Regions from separate parts of the Pseudomonas sp. R2-7-07 genome, predicted to be linked through region 4. Evidence: predicted binding sites of a transcription regulator. Region 4 holds the regulator's gene; each other region holds the start of a gene.
What was found. The regulator FliA, encoded in region 4, starts transcription of late flagellar genes. The targets are predictions, from matches to a motif close to CTAAAGTTTNNNNNNNNNNNGCCGNTAA.
Positions count from the first base shown of each region.

Region 1: C4J86_RS14165 (methyl-accepting chemotaxis protein) is a predicted target of FliA. The motif match lies at 2,664-2,691, and genes of this name have one in related genera.
Region 2: motA (flagellar motor stator protein MotA) is a predicted target of FliA. The motif match lies at 1,917-1,944, and genes of this name have one in related genera.
Region 3: flgM (flagellar biosynthesis anti-sigma factor FlgM) is a predicted target of FliA. The motif match lies at 2,148-2,175, and genes of this name have one in related genera.

Region 1 is NZ_CP027759.1:3,106,748-3,111,871, reverse strand. Features, by position in the region: gene C4J86_RS14170 (SRPBCC family protein) at 60-524, opposite strand; gene C4J86_RS14165 (methyl-accepting chemotaxis protein) at 613-2,607, opposite strand; gene C4J86_RS14160 (aldo/keto reductase) at 2,740-3,735, opposite strand; gene C4J86_RS14155 (LysR family transcriptional regulator) at 3,848-4,759, shown strand; gene C4J86_RS14150 (AraC family transcriptional regulator) at 4,756-5,124, opposite strand, start outside.
Region 2 is NZ_CP027759.1:633,675-638,798, reverse strand. Features, by position in the region: gene motB (flagellar motor protein MotB) at 1-993, opposite strand, end outside; gene motA (flagellar motor stator protein MotA) at 997-1,848, opposite strand; gene C4J86_RS02635 (HDOD domain-containing protein) at 2,016-3,551, shown strand; gene rhdA (thiosulfate sulfurtransferase) at 3,609-4,424, shown strand; gene asd (archaetidylserine decarboxylase) at 4,441-5,124, shown strand, end outside.
Region 3 is NZ_CP027759.1:4,311,262-4,316,385, reverse strand. Features, by position in the region: gene C4J86_RS19765 (MFS transporter) at 1-362, shown strand, start outside; gene C4J86_RS19760 (flagellar brake protein) at 423-1,172, opposite strand; gene C4J86_RS19755 (flagella synthesis protein FlgN) at 1,269-1,739, opposite strand; gene flgM (flagellar biosynthesis anti-sigma factor FlgM) at 1,788-2,111, opposite strand; gene flgA (flagellar basal body P-ring formation chaperone FlgA) at 2,252-3,016, opposite strand; gene C4J86_RS19740 (chemotaxis protein CheV) at 3,092-4,024, shown strand; gene cheR (protein-glutamate O-methyltransferase CheR) at 4,067-4,894, shown strand.
Region 4 is NZ_CP027759.1:3,976,959-3,982,082, forward strand. Features, by position in the region: gene C4J86_RS18160 (chemotaxis protein CheA) at 1-997, opposite strand, end outside; gene C4J86_RS18165 (protein phosphatase CheZ) at 1,009-1,797, opposite strand; gene C4J86_RS18170 (chemotaxis response regulator CheY) at 1,816-2,190, opposite strand; gene fliA (RNA polymerase sigma factor FliA) at 2,358-3,098, opposite strand; gene fleN (flagellar synthesis regulator FleN) at 3,095-3,928, opposite strand; gene flhF (flagellar biosynthesis protein FlhF) at 4,034-5,124, opposite strand, start outside.

The sequences.
Region 1 (5,124 bases), 870 kb from region 4:
AGATGCTCCGGATGCTGTTTGGGAGAGATTAACGGGGGATTAACACACCCGCTGCAGGGTTACTGCGTCGAGCCGCTGGCGTTTTCCAGTCGGTGCTTGAGCCGGTCCAGCGCGATACGCGAGAGCTCGATCATGCGCTCATGCAAGGTCACCAGTTGCAGTTCGGTCTCATAGCTCAGTACCCGCGTAAACAGCGTGCCGCCAGGCTGTGCTTGCAGGCAATAATGCAGGGAACCGTCGACCACCACTGAGGTGAACACGGTCATGAACTCAAAGGGGCAGCGCGCAATGTGTACGCGGTAGCTCAGCGGCACGCGGATACCCAGCAGGTCGATGATTTCGGTAAACCGCGCACCGGTCGGCAGGGAGCCGTGGGTGCCGGTGTCGGCGCTGAGGGAGGTGGGGTGCCATTCGTGCCAGCGATCCGGTTGGGTCACGTAGTCGTAGACGGCCTCGACCGGGGCGTGGATGAACCGTTCCTGGCTGATTCGCTCCACGCGGATCGGATGCTCGATAGCGTGCATGACACACCTCCTGTGTGGCGGGTTTTAAACCAGGAGCTGTGAGAATAGTCCGACTCCCGCGCTTTGCACGGGAGTATTCAGGCGTGGATCAACGCACTTTGAAGCGCCCCATCAAGGCAATCACTCGGCCATTCGCTTCCAGCAGGCTGTGGGTATTGGTTTCAGTGGCATGGCCGCTTTCGACCAGCTCTTCTACCATATGTCGGATCTGTACCATGCTGCGATTGATCTCTTCGGTCACGGCGCTCTGTTGCTCGGCGGCCGTCGCGATCTGGGTGCTGAGGTTGTTGATATGGCTGACCGAACCGGCCATTTCATCGAGCCCGCTGTTCACCCGCGCGGTGGCATCCGCCGCCGACTGGCAGCTGGCCTGGGTGTTTTCCATGGCGGTGACCGATGAGCTTACGCCGGTGGTCAAGCGCGCCAGCATCTCGTTGATCTGCGAGGTGCTGGCCTGGGTGCGTGCGGCGAGTGCACGTACTTCATCGGCCACTACGGCAAAACCGCGGCCTTGTTCACCGGCCCGCGCCGCTTCAATTGCGGCGTTAAGCGCCAACAGGTTGGTCTGACCGGCGATGGCGCCGATCACGCCGAGGGTTTCGGTGATACGTGCGGCGTCCTGGCGCATGTTCTCAACGGTGTGGGTCGCGCTGGCGACCTCACCGATCAAGGCGCTGACACTGGTGGACGCTTCGCCCACCACCACCCGGGAACGGTCGGCGTGTTCGTTGGCGCGCTGGGTGAACGCTGCGGTTTCAGCGGCGTTTTGCGCGACGGTGTCGGCGGTGGAGCTCATTTCGGTGATGGCGGTCACCGTCTGGTCGGTTTCTGAAGCGTGGCGCACCAGGATCTGGTTGGTGTGCGCCGAGGTCTGCTGCAGCTGCGCAAGACCCGAGGCCATGGCGCCGGTGGCCTGGGTCACTTCGCCGATCATGTTTTGCAGGTAGACGATAAAGTGGTTCACCGAGTGACCGATAGCGCCCAGTTCGTCTTCGGCGCGGATGGTGATGCGTCGCGTGAGGTCGGCGTCGCCGGCAGACAGCGCGTCGATATTGCCCTTGAGCGCTTTCATGCGCTGTACCAACTGGCGAATGGCATACGCCGCGAGCAGCACCAGCAGGATCACCATCGGGATTTGCAGCAACGCCAGGCTGCCGAGCACGTCATTGCGCTGGGCGGTGATCAGCGAGGTGGGCAGGGCGGTCGCCAGGAACCACGGGGTGCCCTCGATCGGGCGCATGTAGAACGTGCTGGCCACGCCCTGGTTGTCAAACTCGCTGCGTTGCAAGGCCTGGTCACGATGGGCAAGGGCTTTGCTGACCTGGGCGGCAAAGGCCGAGGTGCCGGTCAGTTCGCTGATGTTCTTCAACACCACCGGGCTGCTGATGCGCGAGCTGTTGCTGATAATCTTGCCGTCGCCCTCGACGATCAGCATTTGCCCGCCGATGTCTTTTTCCTTGCTGGCCACCAGGTCATTGAAGAAGCCCAGGGTCACGTCGATGGTCGCCACGCCATAGGCGGCGCCGTCACGCTGGATCGCCATGGCGCAGTTGGTGCGCGGCTCCTGGCTGGCGTCGTCCTTGTAGGCGGCGGCCCAGGCGCATTGGCCACGGGGCGAGGCGAGGCCGCCCTTGTACCAGCTCTGGTCGTAATAGTTGGGCGCGGGGTCACTATTCCAGAAGGTGTTGACCGCCAACTTGCCCGAGGCGTCACGGTGCCAGAACGTGCTGTGTTTGTTACGCCCAGGCGTGCGCTGGTTGGGCAGCGGCCAGATACCGCCGCCGAATACTTTCAGCTCGCCGTATTGATCAACCAGGCCGGGCAGGACCTTGTCGATGGCGTCGCTGTCGAGCAGCGGAATCGTTTGCGTGATGGTGCGTTGCTGGGCCTGAACCTTGTTCAGTTCGCCCTGGATCTGTTCGGCCACTTCGCCGATGCGATTGAGTACCACCTGTTCTTCGGTGTATTGCAGCTTGGGTGCGACCAACTGGCCGATACCCACGACAGTCAACACCAATAACACCAGGACGAACAGCACCAGGAACAGGGTATAGCGAGCTTGGATGGAGCGCAGTGGGGGCATGGGATCGTCCTTACGAAGCGTTATTGTCGGCGCGGCTTTGTTAGAGCTTCGTAGGGCTATCGGCTTGGACGGTAGGAGCTTTAGGTAGGTGTGTGTAAGAAAGTGCCGACGCCGTCGAGCGGCGCCGCCAGGTCAGATATTGAGCATCGACATCACGTCCTCGGGGTAACGCATGCCGGCGGTTGCGTGCGCCGGGAAGATCGCTGCCAGCGCCGACACTTCAGTCGGCGTCAGGCTGATCGACACGGCCGCCACGTTCTCTTCCAGATATTTGCGCTGCTTGGTGCCTGGGATCGGTACGATGTAGTCGCCCTGCGCCAATACCCAGGCCAGCGCCAGTTGGCCCGCCGTGATGCCTTTATCCGCCGCCAGCGCCTGCACCTGTTTGACCAGTTGCAGGTTTTTCGAAAAATTCTCGCCCTGGAAACGCGGGTTGAATCGCCGGTAGTCGTCAGCGCCGAAATCTTCCGGGCTTTTCAGTGCGCCGGTCAGAAAGCCCCGGCCCAACGGGCTGTAAGGCACGAAGGCGATGCCCAGCCGTTGGCAGGCGGCGAGGCAGCCGTTGTCTTCCTGCTCGCGGCTCCACAGTGAGTATTCGCTTTGCAAGGCGCTGATGGGGTGGACCTTATGCGCCCGTTCCAACGTGGCGGCAGACGCTTCGCTCAGGCCCAGGTAGCGCACCTTGCCCTGTTGCACCAACTCGGCCATGGCGCCGACGGTTTCTTCGATGGCCACCTCGGGATCGATGCGGTGCTGGTAGTACAGGTCCAGGGTTTCAATGCCCAGGCGTTGCAGCGTGCCGTCGATGGACGTGCGAACGTACTCGGGGCGCCCATTCACACCGCGCAGCGCCGGGTTCGCCGGATCGCGCAGGATGCCGAACTTGCTGGCGAGGAACACCTGATCGCGCTTGCCGGCGATGGCCCTGCCGATCAACTGTTCGTTGGTGTGGGGGCCGTACATGTCGGCGGTATCGAGGAAGTTGACCCCCAGTTCAAGGGCGCGGTGCAGGGTGGCGATGGCTTGCGTGGTGTCGAGGCCGGGGGTATAGAAGTCGCTCATGCCCATGCAGCCGAGGCCGATGGCGGAGACGTGTGGGCCGTTCTTACCGAGTTGACGAGTGCGCATGGTTCAGCTCCTTGGATGAAGGCGCCTATTGTCGCCCTCGACAAAACCTGGATAAACCGGCTAAAAGCACTATCACTATTTGGAAATTCTTAATAATCCTCAGAGGCTCACCGTGGACCGTTTCAATGCCATGCGCGTTTTCACCCGGATTGTGGAGTTGGGCGGGTTCGCCAAGGCGGCGGACAGCCTGCAACTGCCGCGCGCCTCGGTGACCGTGCTGATCAAGCAACTGGAGGCACACCTCGGTGTGCAACTGCTGCAACGCACCACGCGCCAGGTCAACCCGACCCTCGACGGTGCGGCGTACTACGAGCGCTGCGTGCAGTTGCTCACGGACCTGGAGGAAACCGAGGCGGTGTTTTCCTCGCGCCGGCAAAACCCGCGAGGCAGGCTGAGCATCGATATGCCGTCGGGCATTGGCCGTCTGATCGTGATTCCGGCGCTGCCGACGTTCACCGCGCTGTACCCGCAGATCGAGCTGGATATCGGACTCAATGATCGCCCGGTGGACTTGATCCGCGAAGGGGTCGATTGCGTGCTGCGCGGTGGCCTGGCGTTGGACGAATCGCTGGTGGCGCGACCGCTGGCGATGATGGACCAGTTGACCCTGGCCAGCCCCGCGTACCTGCAGCGCATGGGTGTGCCCACCAGCCTGGACGACCTGGCCCGGCATCAGATGATCGAGTACGTCTCCAGCGCCAGCGGCAAGCGCTTTGGCCTTGAATTCCAGCTCGGCACCGAACTGCGCACGGTCAACTTGGCGAAGCTGGTCGCGGTAAACAGCTCCGATGGGTATTTCGCCGCCTGTGAAGCCGGCTACGGGCTGATCCAGGCGCCGCATTATCACGCCATGGAGCAACTGGCCGAGGGCACGTTGGTGGAGGTATTGCCGCAAGTGGCGGTGCCGACCATGGCGCTGACTGCGCTGTACCCGCCGCATCGTCAGCTGTCCCTGCGGGTGCGCGTGTTTGTCGATTGGCTGGTGCAGCTGTGCGCCGCGCCGGGCAATGGCTTGCGGCGCTAGCTTTGCGCGCGGCGGTAGGCGCCCGGTTGTTGCCCGGTGACTTTATGAAAGGCGCGGGTAAACGCCGCCACCGATTGATAGCCCACCGCCAGCGATGCATCGGCCACGGTCTGGTCTGCCTTGAACAACTGGCAGGCGTGGCGCATGCGCATCATCAACAACACCTGGCCGGGTGATTGTCCGCACAGTTCATTGAAACGCTTGAAAAACGCCGAGCGTGACAGCCCGGTGCAGGCGGCCATGCTCTCCAGCGTCCAGTTTTCGGCCGGGCGTGCAATCAGCTGTTCCAACAAATTGGAAAATGCCGGGTGCCGAGCGAGTGCCGCCAGACCGCCCAATTCGCGGTTATCCAGCACTTGTTGACG
Region 2 (5,124 bases), 2.5 Mb from region 4:
GTCCTTCACGCCGCCATCATCAAACAGGTTCAGCTTCTGGCGCAGTTCATGGGCTGGCAGCGGCTCCTGCCCTGGCGGGAGCGCGTTCGGGTCCGCCGGCACTTCACCGGGGGCGCCTTCACCCTGAGCCGGCTGTGGCGGTGGCGGTTGATCGCCCTCGATCGCACGCTGGGCCTTTTTGGTCAGCACAACGATGTCGATCCGACGGTTGATCGGGTTGAACGGTTCCTTGGGGTCAAACAGCTGCGATGACGCAAAGCCCACCACCCGCGCCACTTGCGGGTCCGGGTAGCTGCCAGCCACCAGCGCACGGCGGGCGGCGTTGGCGCGGTTGGCCGAAAGTTCCCAGTTGCCGAAGTCGCCCTGCCCCGCATAGGGCTTGGCATCGGTGTGGCCGCTGATACTGATCTTGTTCGGCACCGCCTTGATGGTGTCGGCCATGGCCAGCAGGATATCTTCGAAGTACGGCTTCAAGCGTGCGCTGCCGGAATCGAACATCGGCCGGTTGGCGGCGTCGGTGATCTGGATGCGCAAGCCTTCCGGAGTGATCTCGAAGGAAATCTGATCCTTGAACTTCAGCAGTTGCGGGTTCTCCTCAACTTTGGTCTGCAGCTCCTGCAACAACAGCTCGAGGCGTTCTTTCTCAACCTGTTCGGCCATGGTTTCGACCTTATCGCGCTCGATCGGGATTTTTTCCTGGGGCGATTCGGTCTGCACTTCCGGGTTGATGGTGCGCTCAGGCGCCAACTGCGGCGAGCCACCCAGGTCGATCACGAAGGGCGTGCCACTTTCCGAAAAACCAATCGGGTCCTTGAAGTAACCCGCGATGGCGATCTTCTGTTCAGGGGTAGCGGTGGACATCAGCCACAGCACCAGGAAGAACGCCATCATTGCCGTCGCGAAGTCGGCAAAGGCGATTTTCCAGGCGCCGCCATGGTGCCCCGCTGCGAAGCGCTTGACGCGCTTGATGATGATCGGCTGGTTGTTTTCCATGGCTTAGCGACCGCGAACCGCTTGTTCCAGCTCGGCGAAACTTGGGCGATGTTTCGGGTACAACACTTTGCGTCCGAACTCTACCGCCAGCGAGGGCGGCATGCCGGATGCCGAAGCCACGAGGCACGCCTTGATCGCTTCGTAGAGGTTGATCTCTTCCTTGGCATCGTGGGCCAGCGACGTGGCGAGCGGGCCGAAGAAACCGTAGGCCGCGAGAATACCGAAGAAGGTACCGACCAACGCCGCGCCGACGTGCATGCCGATGGCCGCCTGGTCGCCCTCGCCCAGGGAGGCCATGGTCACCACGATACCCAGCACCGCCGCGACGATACCGAAACCGGGCATGCCGTCGGCAATGCCAGTCACCGCGTGGGAAGGATGCTCCAGCTCTTCCTTGAGGCTGAACAGCTCCATGTCGAACAAGCCTTCGAGCTCATGGGGGGCCATGTTGCCGGAGGACATGATGCGCAGGTAATCGCAGATATACGCGGTCATGCGCTCGTCTTTGAGCACGGCCGGGTATTTGGCGAAGATCGGGCTGGCGGCGGCGTCTTCGATGTCTCCTTCAATCGCCATCATGCCTTCGCGGCGGCTCTTGTTGAGGATCTCGTAGACCAGCCCCAGCACTTCCAGATAGAACGTGTGCGAGAAGCGCGAGCTGAACATGCCCAGCGACTTCTTGATCACATGCATGGTCATGTAGCCGGGGTTGGCCTGGAGGAAGGCGCCAAAGGCGGCGCCACCGATGATCATCACTTCGAACGGCTGGATCAGCGCGGCGATTTTACCGTGGGACAGGACGTACCCACCGAGCACACTTGCGAGGACGACAATGATGCCGATAATTTTAGCCATAGGGGATCTGTACTTGCGCCGTCGGGTTCATGGACATAGTGGGTGCAGCTGGAAAACTCTTGTTCTACTTATCGGCAAAACTGCGCCAGACTATAGCCCGTTAAGGCGAAAAGCCAATTCAGCCCGTTCCGGGCGTGTTGAACACAAGTGACGATCGCGCCCCAATCATGGCTAATGAAACGACAGTTCCAACTGCAAAACCCGCCACACTCGCCGCCTGGATCAAGTGCCTGGACGACGTGCTGCTGCCCGTTCCCCAGGCCAGCCACGAGCGTGTGTGCAAAGCCATCCGCGACAGCCGCAGCTCATTAAGGGACATCGCCGAGCTGATGCAAGACAGCCCGGCCCTGGTGCTCAGCGTGATGCGCGAGGCCAACAGCCACACTCACGGCAGCCTGGCGGAACCGGCGGAAAACCTCGAAGTGGCGCTCAACCGCCTCGGTCTCAAGCGCGCCGAGGAACTGCTGGCACGCCTGCCTTCGGTGCCGGCCGATGAAATTCCCGTAGCGCTGCGCCAGCTGCTGTTGATCAGCCAACATGCCTCGCAGCAGGCCAACGGCTTGTTCGGCAACCGCCTGGCGCGTCTGTGGCAGGATATTCATTGGGGCAGCCTGTTGTTTCTGTCACCGTTGTGGCCGATGGCCGTCGCCTACCCCAAGCTCCTGGAGGAATGGGAACTGCGGGTGATCCACAAAGGCGAGTCGGCGCACCAGGTCGAGCAGCAATTATTCGGCGTGCGCCTGCTGGACCTGTGCCTTGGCCTGACTGCGGCCTGGCACCTGCCTATCTGGGTATCCCAGGGCTATCACCTGCTGCTGGGCGAGCGTCGCCTGCTGGTCAAGGCCTTGCGCATCGCGCGCGAAGACGACCCTCTGCGCCACCAGCAATTACTCGACGCCGACCCCAACCTGCGCCGCTGGCTGAACCAGCCGGCCAACACCGTATTGTTGGCCAATGGCCTGGCAATGTCGGCGCAGGAGTCCTGGACCTGTCCGCACACCGAGCGCTGGCAATACCTCACTGCGCTGTACCTGCAGGAGCCATTGGGCGATGTGCAGCAGCAAGTGCACCAACAAGCGGTGACCAGCGCGCGCAGCACCTTGATGCCTGACCTCTGGCACCCGGCCCTGTCGCTGATCTGGCCGTGGCATGTGCAAAAAGTCCATCGTGGCCTGTTGCCCGCGCCGCCGCCCACGGCCGAAGCACTGGCACTGTGGCGCAGCCGCTGCACCGAGCTATTGGTCGAGCCGAGCCGCTTTGCCAATGCGATGCACCTGACCACTTGCGCCAAGGAAGCCCTGGTCGCCAGCGGCATGCAACGCGTATTGCTGTTCATGGCGGATCGCGCTTTGAGCACCTTGCGTGTGCATCAGGCCGATGGCTTGCCCAGGGACGCTGCCAACCTGAGCCTGGATGTGGTTAACAGTACATTGCTGCAACGCCTGCTGGAAAAGTCCGCCCAGGTGCGTCTCAGCCCTGACAACCATGCACAGTTCGCCGCCCTGCTGCCACCGATCCTGCGCCGCCTGTTTACCGGCGAGCACCTGCTGTTGCGCTCGCTGAGCTGCAATGGCCGCGTGGTGATGCTGATGGTGGCGGACCAGGGTGGCGGGCCGTTCTCGGAAACCACCGTGCAAGCCTTTGGTAAAACCGCGCAATGCATCGAAAAGGCCCTGCACAGCTTTACCAACCGCAGCGCCTGATGCTTGCGCTACAATCGCCCTCCTTTATCGCCAACATTTGTGCCCAGGAGACCTCACATGCCTGACTTCTCTGGCTTGCCGCTGGTGATCGAATCCAGCGACCTGCAAGGTCGCCTGGATGCCGACCACCTGATTCTGGTGGACCTCACCAGTGCCGCCCGCTACGCCGAAGGGCATATCCCCGGCGCGCATTTCGTTGACCCCAAGCGCACCCAATTGGGCCAGCCCCCCGCGCCAGGCCTGCTGCCGCACAAGGCCGACCTGGAAAAGCTGTTCGGCGAGCTGGGCCACACCCCCGACGCCACCTATGTGGTCTACGACGACGAGGGCGGCGGCTGGGCCGGTCGTTTTATCTGGATGCTCGACGTCATCGGCCATCAGAAGTATCACTACCTCGACGGCGGCCTTCTGGCGTGGCTGGAAGAAAAGCATCCGGTTTCCACCGAGGTGCCCGCGCCAGCCGGTGGCCCGGTCAGCCTTACGCTGCACGACGGCCCCACCGCCACCCGCGAATACCTGCAAAGCCGGCTGGGCGCAGCCGACCTGGGTATCTGGGACGCACGCGGCCCGCTGGAGTATTCCGGCGAAAAAGTGCTCGCGGCCAAAGCCGGGCACATTCCCGGCGCGGTGAACTTCGAATGGACCGCCGGCATGGACAAGGCGCGTAGCCTGCGTATCCGCCGCGACATGCCGCAAATCCTCGAAGACCTCGGGCTGACCCGCGATAAAGAAATCATCACCCACTGCCAGACCCACCACCGCTCTGGCTTCACCTACCTGGTGGCCAAGGCGCTCGGTTATCCGCGAGTCAAAGGTTATGCCGGTTCCTGGGGCGAATGGGGCAACCACCCCGACACCCCCGTCGAGATTTGAAGCTTAAGGACACTTAATGAAAAAGCAGTTGTTTATCCTCAGTCAGTACTTGCTGCCGCACCACCTGCTGTCGCGCTTGGCCGGCTGCATTGCCGAGTGCCGTGTGCGCTGGTTCAAGAACGCCTTCACCCGCTGGTTCGCCAAGCGTTACCAGGTGGACATGTCCCAGGCACTGGTTGAAGACGTGACCGCCTACGAGCATTTCAACGCCTTCTTTACCCGCGCATTGAAAGACGGTGCGCGCCCGCTGGACCCGACCCCCGGCGCCGTACTGAGCCCGGCCGATGGTGCGGTCAGCCAGCTCGGCCCGATAGAACATGGCCGTGTGTTCCAGGCCAAGGGCCACAGTTTCAGCGTGCTGGAATTGCTCGGCGGCGACGCAGCGCTGGCGGCGCCGTTCATGGGCGGTGACTTCGCCACTATCTACTTGTCGCCCAAGGACTATCACCGCGTACATATGCCACTGGCCGGTACCCTGCGCGAGATGGTCTATGTGCCGGGGCGGATTTTCTCGGTGAACCAGACCACCGCCGAAAACGTGCCGGAACTGTTTGCGCGTAACGAACGGGTTGTCTGCCTGTTCGACACCGAACGCGGCCCGATGGCCGTGGTATTGGTGGGCGCGATGATCGTGGCCTCGATCGAGACGGTGTGGGCCGGGCTGGTAACACCACCGAAACGCGAGCTGAAAACCTTCCGC
Region 3 (5,124 bases), 330 kb from region 4:
GTATCGGGCCGCTTCTGGCGGGCGTGCTGATGAAGCTGTTCGGCAGCCAGATGCTGTACGCCTTCTTCAGTTTGTGTGCGTTGATCCTGGTATGGCGTATTCGGCCGAAGGCGGTGACTAACCTGCACCAGGTAGACGATGCGCCGCTGCATCACGTGGCGATGCCTGACAGCATGTCCAGTTCGCCGTTGGTGGCCGCCCTTGATCCACGGGTAGATGAGCAGGTGGTACAGGAGCAGATGCAGGCCACTGTTCCTGAGCCAGAGCCCGAACCCACGGTGGACGAGCCGGCTGCGCAGACGCCGCCGGAGTCAACGGACCCGGACGATCATCCCCATGATTTGAGCAGGGCACGCCCCTGAACGAAAAAACGGGCAGATCCCATCAGGATCTGCCCGTTTTTTTACAGCTGCGTCCAAGGCTTAAAAATCGTCATCCTTGTCGAAGCGTCGAGCTTCGCGCTGCAGTTGATACACAAAACGCTCCACCTGGCGCTGCACCAGGCCGCTCATGTTATGGAAGCGCACACCCGCGAAGGTGGTGTTGATCTTGTCTTCGAAATGCAGGTAACGCAGCTCGACAGCGGTGGTCATGTTGCCGAACGGCAGCGCGGCGACAAAGCGGTCATAGACTTGGCCCAGCTGTAAGCGGTCGGAAATGTCGCCTTCAAAGCGCAATTTGCATCCGGTGGCCGAGATATCCAGCAGCTTGCCATTGAACGGTGCCTTGAGCTTCTCGCCGCCCAGTTCGATGTTCACCAATTGCGCCAGCTTCAATGCAGCGCGGAACGCGTTACGACGTTGATGGTAGACCACCTCGCCGGGCATGCTGCCAGTGTAGATACGGTGGCCATCTTTTTCGCTGATGCTCAGCGTGCCGTTACTTTCCCAGGCGACCCGCACGCCATCATGGAAACCCTCGATGCGGAAGGGCTCGCCATTTTCCAGGTAACGTTCACCATCGCGCGGGATCATTTCGTCCAGTGCCAGCGTCTTGTTATCCCGATCGATATCCACCAGATAGCTTTGGAAGCGTTGGCTGCGTTCGTGGAAAGTGATGATCAATGGATCATGGCTTTCCTGGAGCATTCGCAAAGTGCTGGCGATTTCCAGAGGCGTGGTGAGGACCTTCGGTGGCTGCGGTGCATCTTCCGCATTAAGGGCGTTGAACACAGTTGTTCCATCTCCAGGCAAAATACGACTACACGCAAGAACCGGCATTTTGCCAGTATGTAGCGCACCTTGGATAGCTCGCGCTGTAAACCGGCGTCAGGCTTGGCTGCGGGTGCTTGGCTTGACCAGGCGTGAAGTGGAACCTTGGGCGTTATACAGGGCCGGTGGCTCGCCGCCGTGAAGGATGCGTAACTGGTTGGCGGTGGTGGCTTGCTGGAGCTGGATCGACTGGCCGTTGAGCAGATTGGCTTCCTGGCACTGGGCGAGCAACTGATTGAGTTCTTTGCTTTGCGCCAGCAATTGATCGCCGACCGAAGAATGACTCGCCAGCTGTGCCAGGCCGTCGTGATCGGCGGGCAGGCCCAGGCTGGTGAGGATTTCGCTGCGCTTCTTGCCGTGCTGTTCGAGCAGCACAATCAGCGACTGTTTGCGCGCCAGTATTTCTTCGAGCAAAGGCATATCCCGGCCATACAGGGCCAGGGATTCCTCTTTGAGCAGCTCGAGCAATTGCTGCGTCGGCGCCAGATCATCAATGATCAGTTGAAGCAAATGTTCGTCGTGGTGCATGGCTGGCCTTGGGTTTTAAGCGTCCAGAAGCCCAGCGCAGGCCTTTGCCTAGCGCTCGGCTTCGAAGTTAAGCAGCTTGCTGGCTACACGGTTGCTGTCGACCGTATAAGTGCCATCGGCGATTGCCTGTTTCAACTCGGCCACACGGGCTTTATTGACAATCGGTTGATCGCGCAGCGAGTCAGTGACCTTCTGCAACTGTTGAGCCTCATTGCTCAGGTGTACCGATTCCCCACTCTGGCTCGCGCTTGCTTGCTCTGCCTTGGCGGGCAAGGGCTGGGACTTGGCTTCTACGCTGTCCTTGGTACCGTTGGTGCGCGTGTTGCCTGGTAAGGGCTGAGTGCTGTTCAAACGATTGAAATCAATGACCATGATAAAAAAACCTCTGGGTAGTGGACGCTTGCCATGTTTTCGGCCATACCCAAACAAACTTTAGGCTTTAGTGACAATAAACCTGTACGGCGCGGCATCCAACCCACAGTGTAGGAAAAGCGGGCAATTGATTCCAGTCTCTATAGCGCCACCTCGACTTGGCCGGGGGCCGTCACCCGTGCCTTGATCACACGGTTGGAGTTGAGGTTCTTGACCCGGATCTGTTCGCTCATACCACCATTGGACAGCGCTTCCCCCGGCATTCTTACGTTCAACCCGCCGCTGCTGGCGGAAATCACCACTTGGTCACCCTTGCGAATCACTTCCGCCTGCTCCAGATGCACCAGCGTGATCACCTGATCGGTGACCATTGGTCGGGTGAGTCGCTGCCCGATAGCCTGGTCCAGGGAGGTCAAGTAACCCTGGTTGATCAGGCTGATATCCCGCTCACGCAGCACAACATCGTCATAGCCAATAATGCCGGTGCGCTTCAACGGGCGCGCTACCACCACCACGTCGCGGAACAATTTGACCTGGGCCGGCACAAACACCGTCCAGGGGGAGGCGCTCTCACAGCGGACTTTAACGGTTACCCGACCGATAGGCTGGGCGGGGCTTTCCAGGGTGGCTGTCAATTCCTTGTCACACATTGGCAGGCGCAGACGCGGGTCCAATGGGTTGACCTGGATTTCATAGCGCCCCGGAGTCTGGGTGGTCGCCAGATAATCTTCTACAGTGAATTCAAGAAAGCCCTGGGTGACGCCGATAAGTAGATCAGGCAGGGTGACGTTGTCGGCACGAGCCGTAACGCCCACGCCCCAGACAAGCAGCGCCATCGCGGCGCAGAGCAGTCTGCGGTACTTTGGGCGGCTTGGACGTCGGGAAACTGTCATTTTAATATCCATAGCCAAGCAAATTGCAAAGCTCGTGCCGTTTAGTGTTGGGTACGCATCGTACCTCTGGGATTTAGGAGTCTGGGCATGGCAGGAGTAATGGATTCAGTAAACCAGCGCACACAGCTGGTAGGGCAGAATCGCCTGGAGTTGTTGCTATTTCGCCTGGACGGCAAGCAGCTGTACGGCATTAACGTGTTCAAAGTGCGGGAAGTGTTGCAGTGTCCCAAGCTGACGATCATGCCTAAATCCAGTCCGGTGGTATGCGGCGTAGCCAATATCCGTGGCGCAACCATTCCGATTCTTGATTTGGCAATGGCTACCGGCTCCGCTGGTTTGCAGGACCGTCAGAGCCCGTTCGTCATCATTACCGAATACAACACCAAGACCCAGGGGTTCCTGGTGCGCTCGGTGGAACGTATCGTCAATATGAACTGGGAAGAGATCCATCCGCCGCCCAAGGGCACCGGGCGCGATCATTACCTGACGGCCGTGACGCGGGTTGATAACCAGTTGGTGGAAATCATCGACGTAGAGAAAATTCTCGCCGAAGTGGCGCCCACGTCGGAGACCATCTCGGTCGGTGTGGTGGATGCCGAGACAGCGCACAAGGCGGTGTCCCTGCGCGTGTTGACCGTGGACGACTCCTCTGTCGCCCGCAAGCAGGTCACGCGTTGCCTGCAAACCATCGGCGTCGATGTGGTGGCCCTCAATGACGGGCGCCAAGCCTTGGATTACCTGCGCAAGTTGGTCGATGAGGGCAAGAAGCCGGAAGAAGAATTTCTGATGATGATCTCCGACATTGAAATGCCGGAAATGGACGGCTATACCCTTACAGCTGAAATACGCAACGATCCACGCATGCAAAAATTACATATCATCCTGCATACTTCGTTGTCGGGGGTATTCAATCAGGCAATGGTCAAGAAGGTCGGCGCAGATGACTTCCTGGCTAAATTCCGGCCTGATGACCTCGCATCCCGGGTAGTCGACCGGATCAAGGCAGCAGATCACGGCTAGGGGATTTCCCCTGGCGGTCACACGATTTAAGAGGCGGTATCATTGTCTACGGGTAATTTGGATTTCGAACAGTTCCGGGTCTTCCTGGAAAAAGCCTGTGGCATATTGCTCGGTGAAAACAAGCAATACCTGGTATCCAGCCGTCTCAACAAACTGATGGAACAGCAGGGCATCAAGTCCCTGGGTGAGTTGGTCCAGCGGATCCAGGGGCAGCCGCGCAGCGGGCTCAAGGAGATGGTGGTCGATGCCATGACCACTAACGAAACCCTGTGGTTTCGCGATACCTACCCGTTTGAGGTGCTCAAGAACAAAGTGCTGCCGGCGGCCATCAAGGCCAGCCCGGGCCAGCGCCTGCGTATCTGGTCGGCGGCGTGCTCTTCCGGACAGGAACCGTATTCGATCTCAATGTCCATCGACGAGTTCGAACGGACCAACATGGGCCAGTTGAAGGCCGGCGCGCAAATCGTCGCGACCGACTTGTCCGGCACCATGCTCACCAACTGCAAGACGGGTGAATACGATAGCCTGGCCCTGGGCCGGGGTTTGTCCCCGGAGCGTCTGCAGCGCTACTTTGATCCGAAAGGGGCAGGGCGCTGGGCGATCAAGGCGCCGATCAAGAATCGCGTGGAGTTCCGCTCGTTCAACCTGCTCGACAGCTACGCCAGCCTGGGCAAGTTCGACATGGTGTTCTGCCGCAACGTGCTGATTTATTTCTCGGCCGAAGTGAAGAAAGACATCCTGTTGCGCATCCATGGCACGCTCAAGCGTGGCGGGTATCTGTTCCTCGGCGCTTCGGAAGCCTTGAACGGATTGCCGGATCACTACCAGATGGTGCAGTGCAGCCCGGGAATCATCTACCAGGCCAAATAAGCAGTACGCAGTCAAAATGTGGGAGGGGGCTTGCCCCCGATAGCGGTGGTTCAGTTGATATCTTTATCACTGATACACCGCCATCGGGAGCAAGCCCCCTCCCACATTTGTTTTGCCACCATCCCACCGGAAGCGGCAAGTCGTATTGCCGCTTTACTGACGCCACGCGGAAAGTACTTGCCGCTTTTCTGGCATTGCCACCGGCAACCTCCCCGCCAGCCCTTGATATA
Region 4 (5,124 bases):
GCGCCGGAGCTGGCGCGGCAGCCGGTGCAGGCGCTGGCTTGGCGACCGGCGCTGCGGCTTTGGCGGCGGCAACCGGTGCGGCTGTAGCGACCGCTGCGGCGGCGGCCGGAGCCGGGGCCACTTCGGTGAACTTGCCTTTGCCGTGCAACTCGTCCAGCAAAGCCTCGAACTCGTTATCCGAAATCAACCCGTCACCGGCAGGTGCTGCACTGGCCGCCGGAGCGACGGCGGCAGTGGCAGCGACCTGCGGCAAGGCTTCGGCGACGAACGTGCCTTTGCCATGCAGTTGGTCGAGCAGCGCCTCGAATTCGTCGTCGGTAATATCGGTACTGGCGTTGGCCGCCGGTGCCGCTGGCGCAGCCGCCGGTGCCACGGCGTCGGCCGCGAACTGGCCCTTGCCATGCAACTGATCGAGCAGGGATTCGAATTCTGCGTCGGTAATGTCTTCGCTGGTCGGTGTGGCAACCGGCGCCGTTGCAGCCGGTGCTTCAGCCTCGGCCTTGACCGCATTGAGCGAGTCGAGCAGTTGCTCGAACTCGCTGTCGGTCACATCCGCCTCGGCTTCCACCACTGGCTCAGGCACGGCTTGCACAGCCGGTGCTTGCGCAGCCGGTTCGGCCAGGCGCGCCAGGGCGGCCAGCAGTTCCGGCGTGGCGGCGGTGACCGGTGCACGTTCACGCACCTGGCTGAACATGGCGTTGACCGCATCCAGTGCTTCGAGAATCACGTCCATTAATTCCGAGTCAACCTGACGCTCACCCTTGCGCAGGATGTCGAACACGTTCTCGGCGATGTGACAGCACTCCACCAGCTCATGGAGCTGGAGGAAGCCGGCGCCCCCTTTTACAGTGTGAAAACCGCGAAAAATTGCATTGAGCAGGTTCGCATCATCCGGACGGCTTTCCAGCTCGACCAGTTGTTCGGACAGTTGCTCTAAAATTTCGCCGGCCTCTACAAGGAAATCCTGAAGGATTTCTTCATCGGCGCCGAAGCTCATGTGGGTGCTCCTTAGAAGCCTAAACTGGACAGCAAATCGTCTACGTCATCTTGACCGGATACGACGTCTTCACGTTTATCGGCATGAATCTGCGGACCTTCACCCTTGGCGAGGTGTTTTTGTGGATCTTTTTCCGAGAGGATCGCTTCGCGGTCATGTTCGATGCCGGCAAAACGGTCGACCTGGCCGGCCATCAGCACCAGTTTGAGCAGGTTGCTTTCCACTTCGGTGACCAGTTGGGTCACACGCTTGATCACTTGACCGGTGAGGTCCTGGTAATCCTGGGCGAGCAGAATGTCGTTGAGGTTGCCGGCCACCGTGCGGTTTTCCTGTTCGCTGCGCGACAGAAAACCGTCGACCCGACGCGCCAGTTCACGGAACTCTTCAGCCCCCACTTCGCGGCGCATGAAGCGGCCCCAGTCAACGCTCAAGGCCTGGGCTTCATTGGCCATGCCATTGACCAGAGGCGTGGCGTTTTCCACCAGGTCCATGGTGCGGTTGGCCGCCGCCTCGGTCAGCCTGACCACATAGGACAGGCGTTCGGTGGCATCGGTGATCTGGGAAATTTCTTCGGCCTGGGGCATGCGCGGGTCAATCTGGAAATTGACGATCGCACTGTGCAGCTCACGCGTGAGCTTGCCCACTTCCTGGTACAGGCCGCGGTCACGGGTCTGGTTAAGCTCATGGATCAACTGCACCGCATCGCCGAACTGGCCCTTTTCAAGGCATTCGACCAACTGGTGAGCATGTTTTTTCAGGGTCGACTCAAAATCGCCCTGTGACGTTTCGTTATGGTCCATAGCTCCCCCGTGGCAGCATCAATGGCCGATGCGTTCGAAGATTTTTTCGATCTTCTCTTTCAAGGCCAGGGCAGTGAATGGCTTGACCACATAGCCGTTTACCCCGGCTTGGGCGGCTTCGATGATCTGTTCACGCTTGGCTTCGGCGGTCACCATCAACACCGGCAGGCTGCGCAGTTTTTCATCGGCGCGCACATGACGCAGCAAGTCGATGCCGGTCATGCCGGGCATGTTCCAGTCGGTTACCAGAAAGTCGATGCTCCCGCTGTTGAGGATCGGAATCGCCGTAATGCCGTCGTCCGCCTCGACCGTGTTAGTGAACCCAAGGTCACGCAACAGGTTTTTTATGATCCGCCGCATCGTTGAGAAGTCATCAACGATGAGGATTTTCATGTTCTTGTCCAATTCGACCTCCAAGCAGTCTTAAACGCGCCCAGCACCTGGACGCGCCACTTCAATCAACAGGCGTTACACAAAAAGGACTGCCCAGGGCACCACGGAGCGAACCCGCGAAGGCCGAAACCTTCGCGGTAGCGTCTGCAGTGTCCCCACACTGCCTGTCAGCGCGCGCGCCACTCTCCCAACCGCCCCCGCAAGCGGGCCGCGCACTGGCTATGCAACTGGCTGACACGCGATTCGCTGACCCCCAGGACCTCACCGATTTCCTTGAGGTTCAGCTCCTCGTCGTAGTACAGCGCCAACACCAGGCGCTCGCGCTCCGGCAAATTGGCAATGGCCTCCGCCAGCGCTCCCTGGAAACGTTCATCTTCCAGATCGCGCGACGGTTCCATATGCGCGCTCGCGCCGTCCTCGTGCAGCCCTTCGTGTTCGCCGTCCTGCAACAGGTCGTCGAAACTGAACAGGCGGCTGCCCAAGGTATCGTTCAAAATCCCGTAATAATCGTCGAGACTCAATTGGAGTTCGGCCGCAACTTCATGATCTTTAGCGTCACGACCGGTTTTTGCTTCAATTGCACGAATTGCGTCACTGACCATGCGCGTATTGCGGTGTACCGAACGCGGCGCCCAATCCCCTTTACGCACTTCATCGAGCATCGCGCCACGGATACGGATACCCGCATACGTCTCGAAACTCGCCCCTTTGCTCGCGTCGTATTTAGTCGACACTTCGAGCAGGCCGATCATCCCGGCCTGGATCAGGTCTTCCACCTGCACGCTGGCGGGCAGGCGCGCCAGCAGGTGATAGGCAATGCGCTTGACCAGTGGCGCATAGCGCTCGATCAACTCGCCCTGGCTGTCACGGGCCGACTTTTTGTAAAGGTTGTAGCCGCTGGATGTCATAGCACAGGCCCTGCGCTCGTCTGATGCACCAATCGCTCGACAAAAAACTCCAGATGCCCCCGAGGGTTGGCAGGCAACGGCCAGGTATCGACCTTCTGGGCTATCGCCTTGAACGCCAGTGCGCACTTGGAACGAGGGAACGCTTCGTAGACCGCACGCTGCTTTTGCACGGCCTTGCGCACACACTCGTCATAGGGAACTGCACCGACGTATTGTAAGGCGACATCGAGGAAACGATCCGTGACCTTGGTCAACTTGGCGAACAGGTTGCGCCCTTCCTGCGGACTCTGGGCCATGTTGGCCAGCACGCGGAAGCGGTTCATGCCGTAGTCACGGTTAAGCAGTTTGATCAGAGCGTAGGCGTCGGTGATCGAAGTGGGTTCGTCGCAGACCACCAGCAGCACTTCTTGCGCGGCGCGTACGAAGCTGACCACCGACTCGCCGATCCCGGCGGCGGTGTCGATCACCAGCACGTCGAGGTTGTCGCCGATATCGCTGAAAGCCTGGATCAGGCCGGCATGCTGCGCCGGGCTCAGGTGCACCATGCTCTGGGTGCCCGAGGCGGCCGGCACGATGCGGATACCACCGGGGCCCTGGAGCAGCACATCGCGTAGCTCACAGCGGCCTTCGATCACATCGGCGAGCGTGTGTTTGGGTGTCAGCCCCAGCAGAACGTCCACGTTCGCCAGGCCCAGGTCAGCATCCAGCAGCATGACGCGACGGCCAAGCTCTGCCAGGGCCAGGGACAAATTCACTGACACGTTAGTTTTGCCGACGCCACCTTTGCCGCCGGTCACCGCGATCACCTGTACGGGATGCATGCTGCCCATTTTATTTCTTTACCTTGTCTTGCTTAGACGCAGGCTACATGGCTTGGTCGCGTGTATCGCTTGCAGACCATCGATGTAGGTACATTTCACGGTGTTCATCCTGCCTTATCCCACCCGCTTTGCCGGGTTGTGATAAAGGTCGGCGAACATGTCGGCCATCGCTTCCTCGCTAGGCTCGTCTTGCATTTGCACACTGACAGCACGGCTGACCAACTGATGACGGCGCGGCAGATGCAAATCATCCGGGATCCGCGGCCCGTCGGTCAGGTAGGCGACCGGTAATTCATGACTGATCGCCAGGCTCAGCACTTCGCCGAGGCTGGCGGTTTCATCCAGTTTGGTCAGGATGCAACCGGCCAGGCCGCAGCGTTTGTAGCTGTGATAGGCAGCGGTAAGAACCTGTTTCTGGCTGGTGGTTGCAAGCACCAGGTAATTTTTCGACTTGATGCCGCGTCCGGCCAGGCTTTCGAGCTGCATGCGCAGGGCCGGGTCGCTGGCTTGCAGGCCGGCGGTATCGATCAACACCACGCGCTTGCGCAGCAGCGGGTCGAGGGCATTGGCCAGGGACTGGCCCGGGTCGACGTGGGTCACCGGCACATTGAGGATACGGCCCAGGGTCTTGAGCTGTTCCTGGGCGCCGATGCGGTAGCTGTCCATGCTCACCAGCGCGATATTCGATGCGCCGTACTTGAGCACATAACGCGCGGCCAGCTTGGCCAGGGTGGTGGTCTTGCCCATGCCGGCGGGGCCGACCATGGCGATCACACCGCCTTCTTCCAGGGGTTCGATTTCCGGGGTGGCGATCATCCGCGCCAAGTGCGCCAGCAGCATGCGCCAGGCTTGGCGCGGCTCTTCGACTTCGGCGGTCAGCGCCAGCAGGTCGCGGGACAACGGCCCGGACAGGCCGATGCGCTGCAGCCGGCGCCACAGGTTGGCTTGTTGCGGCTTGCTGCCTTGCAGTTGGCTCCAGGCCAGCGAGCCCAGCTGCACTTCAAGCAGCTCGCGCAGGCCGTTGAGTTCAAAGCGCATCGAATCGAACACACGCTGGTCGACTGCGGCGGCCGGGGCTGGCGCTGCAGGACGTGGCGGCTCGACAAACGTAGGTTCCACCAGCGGCTCGGCGGCGGTCAGTGGCAGGCCGGCGAACAATTGGCGGTTGGTGGTGGCGTCGCTGTCACCGCGCATGCTCAGTTCGG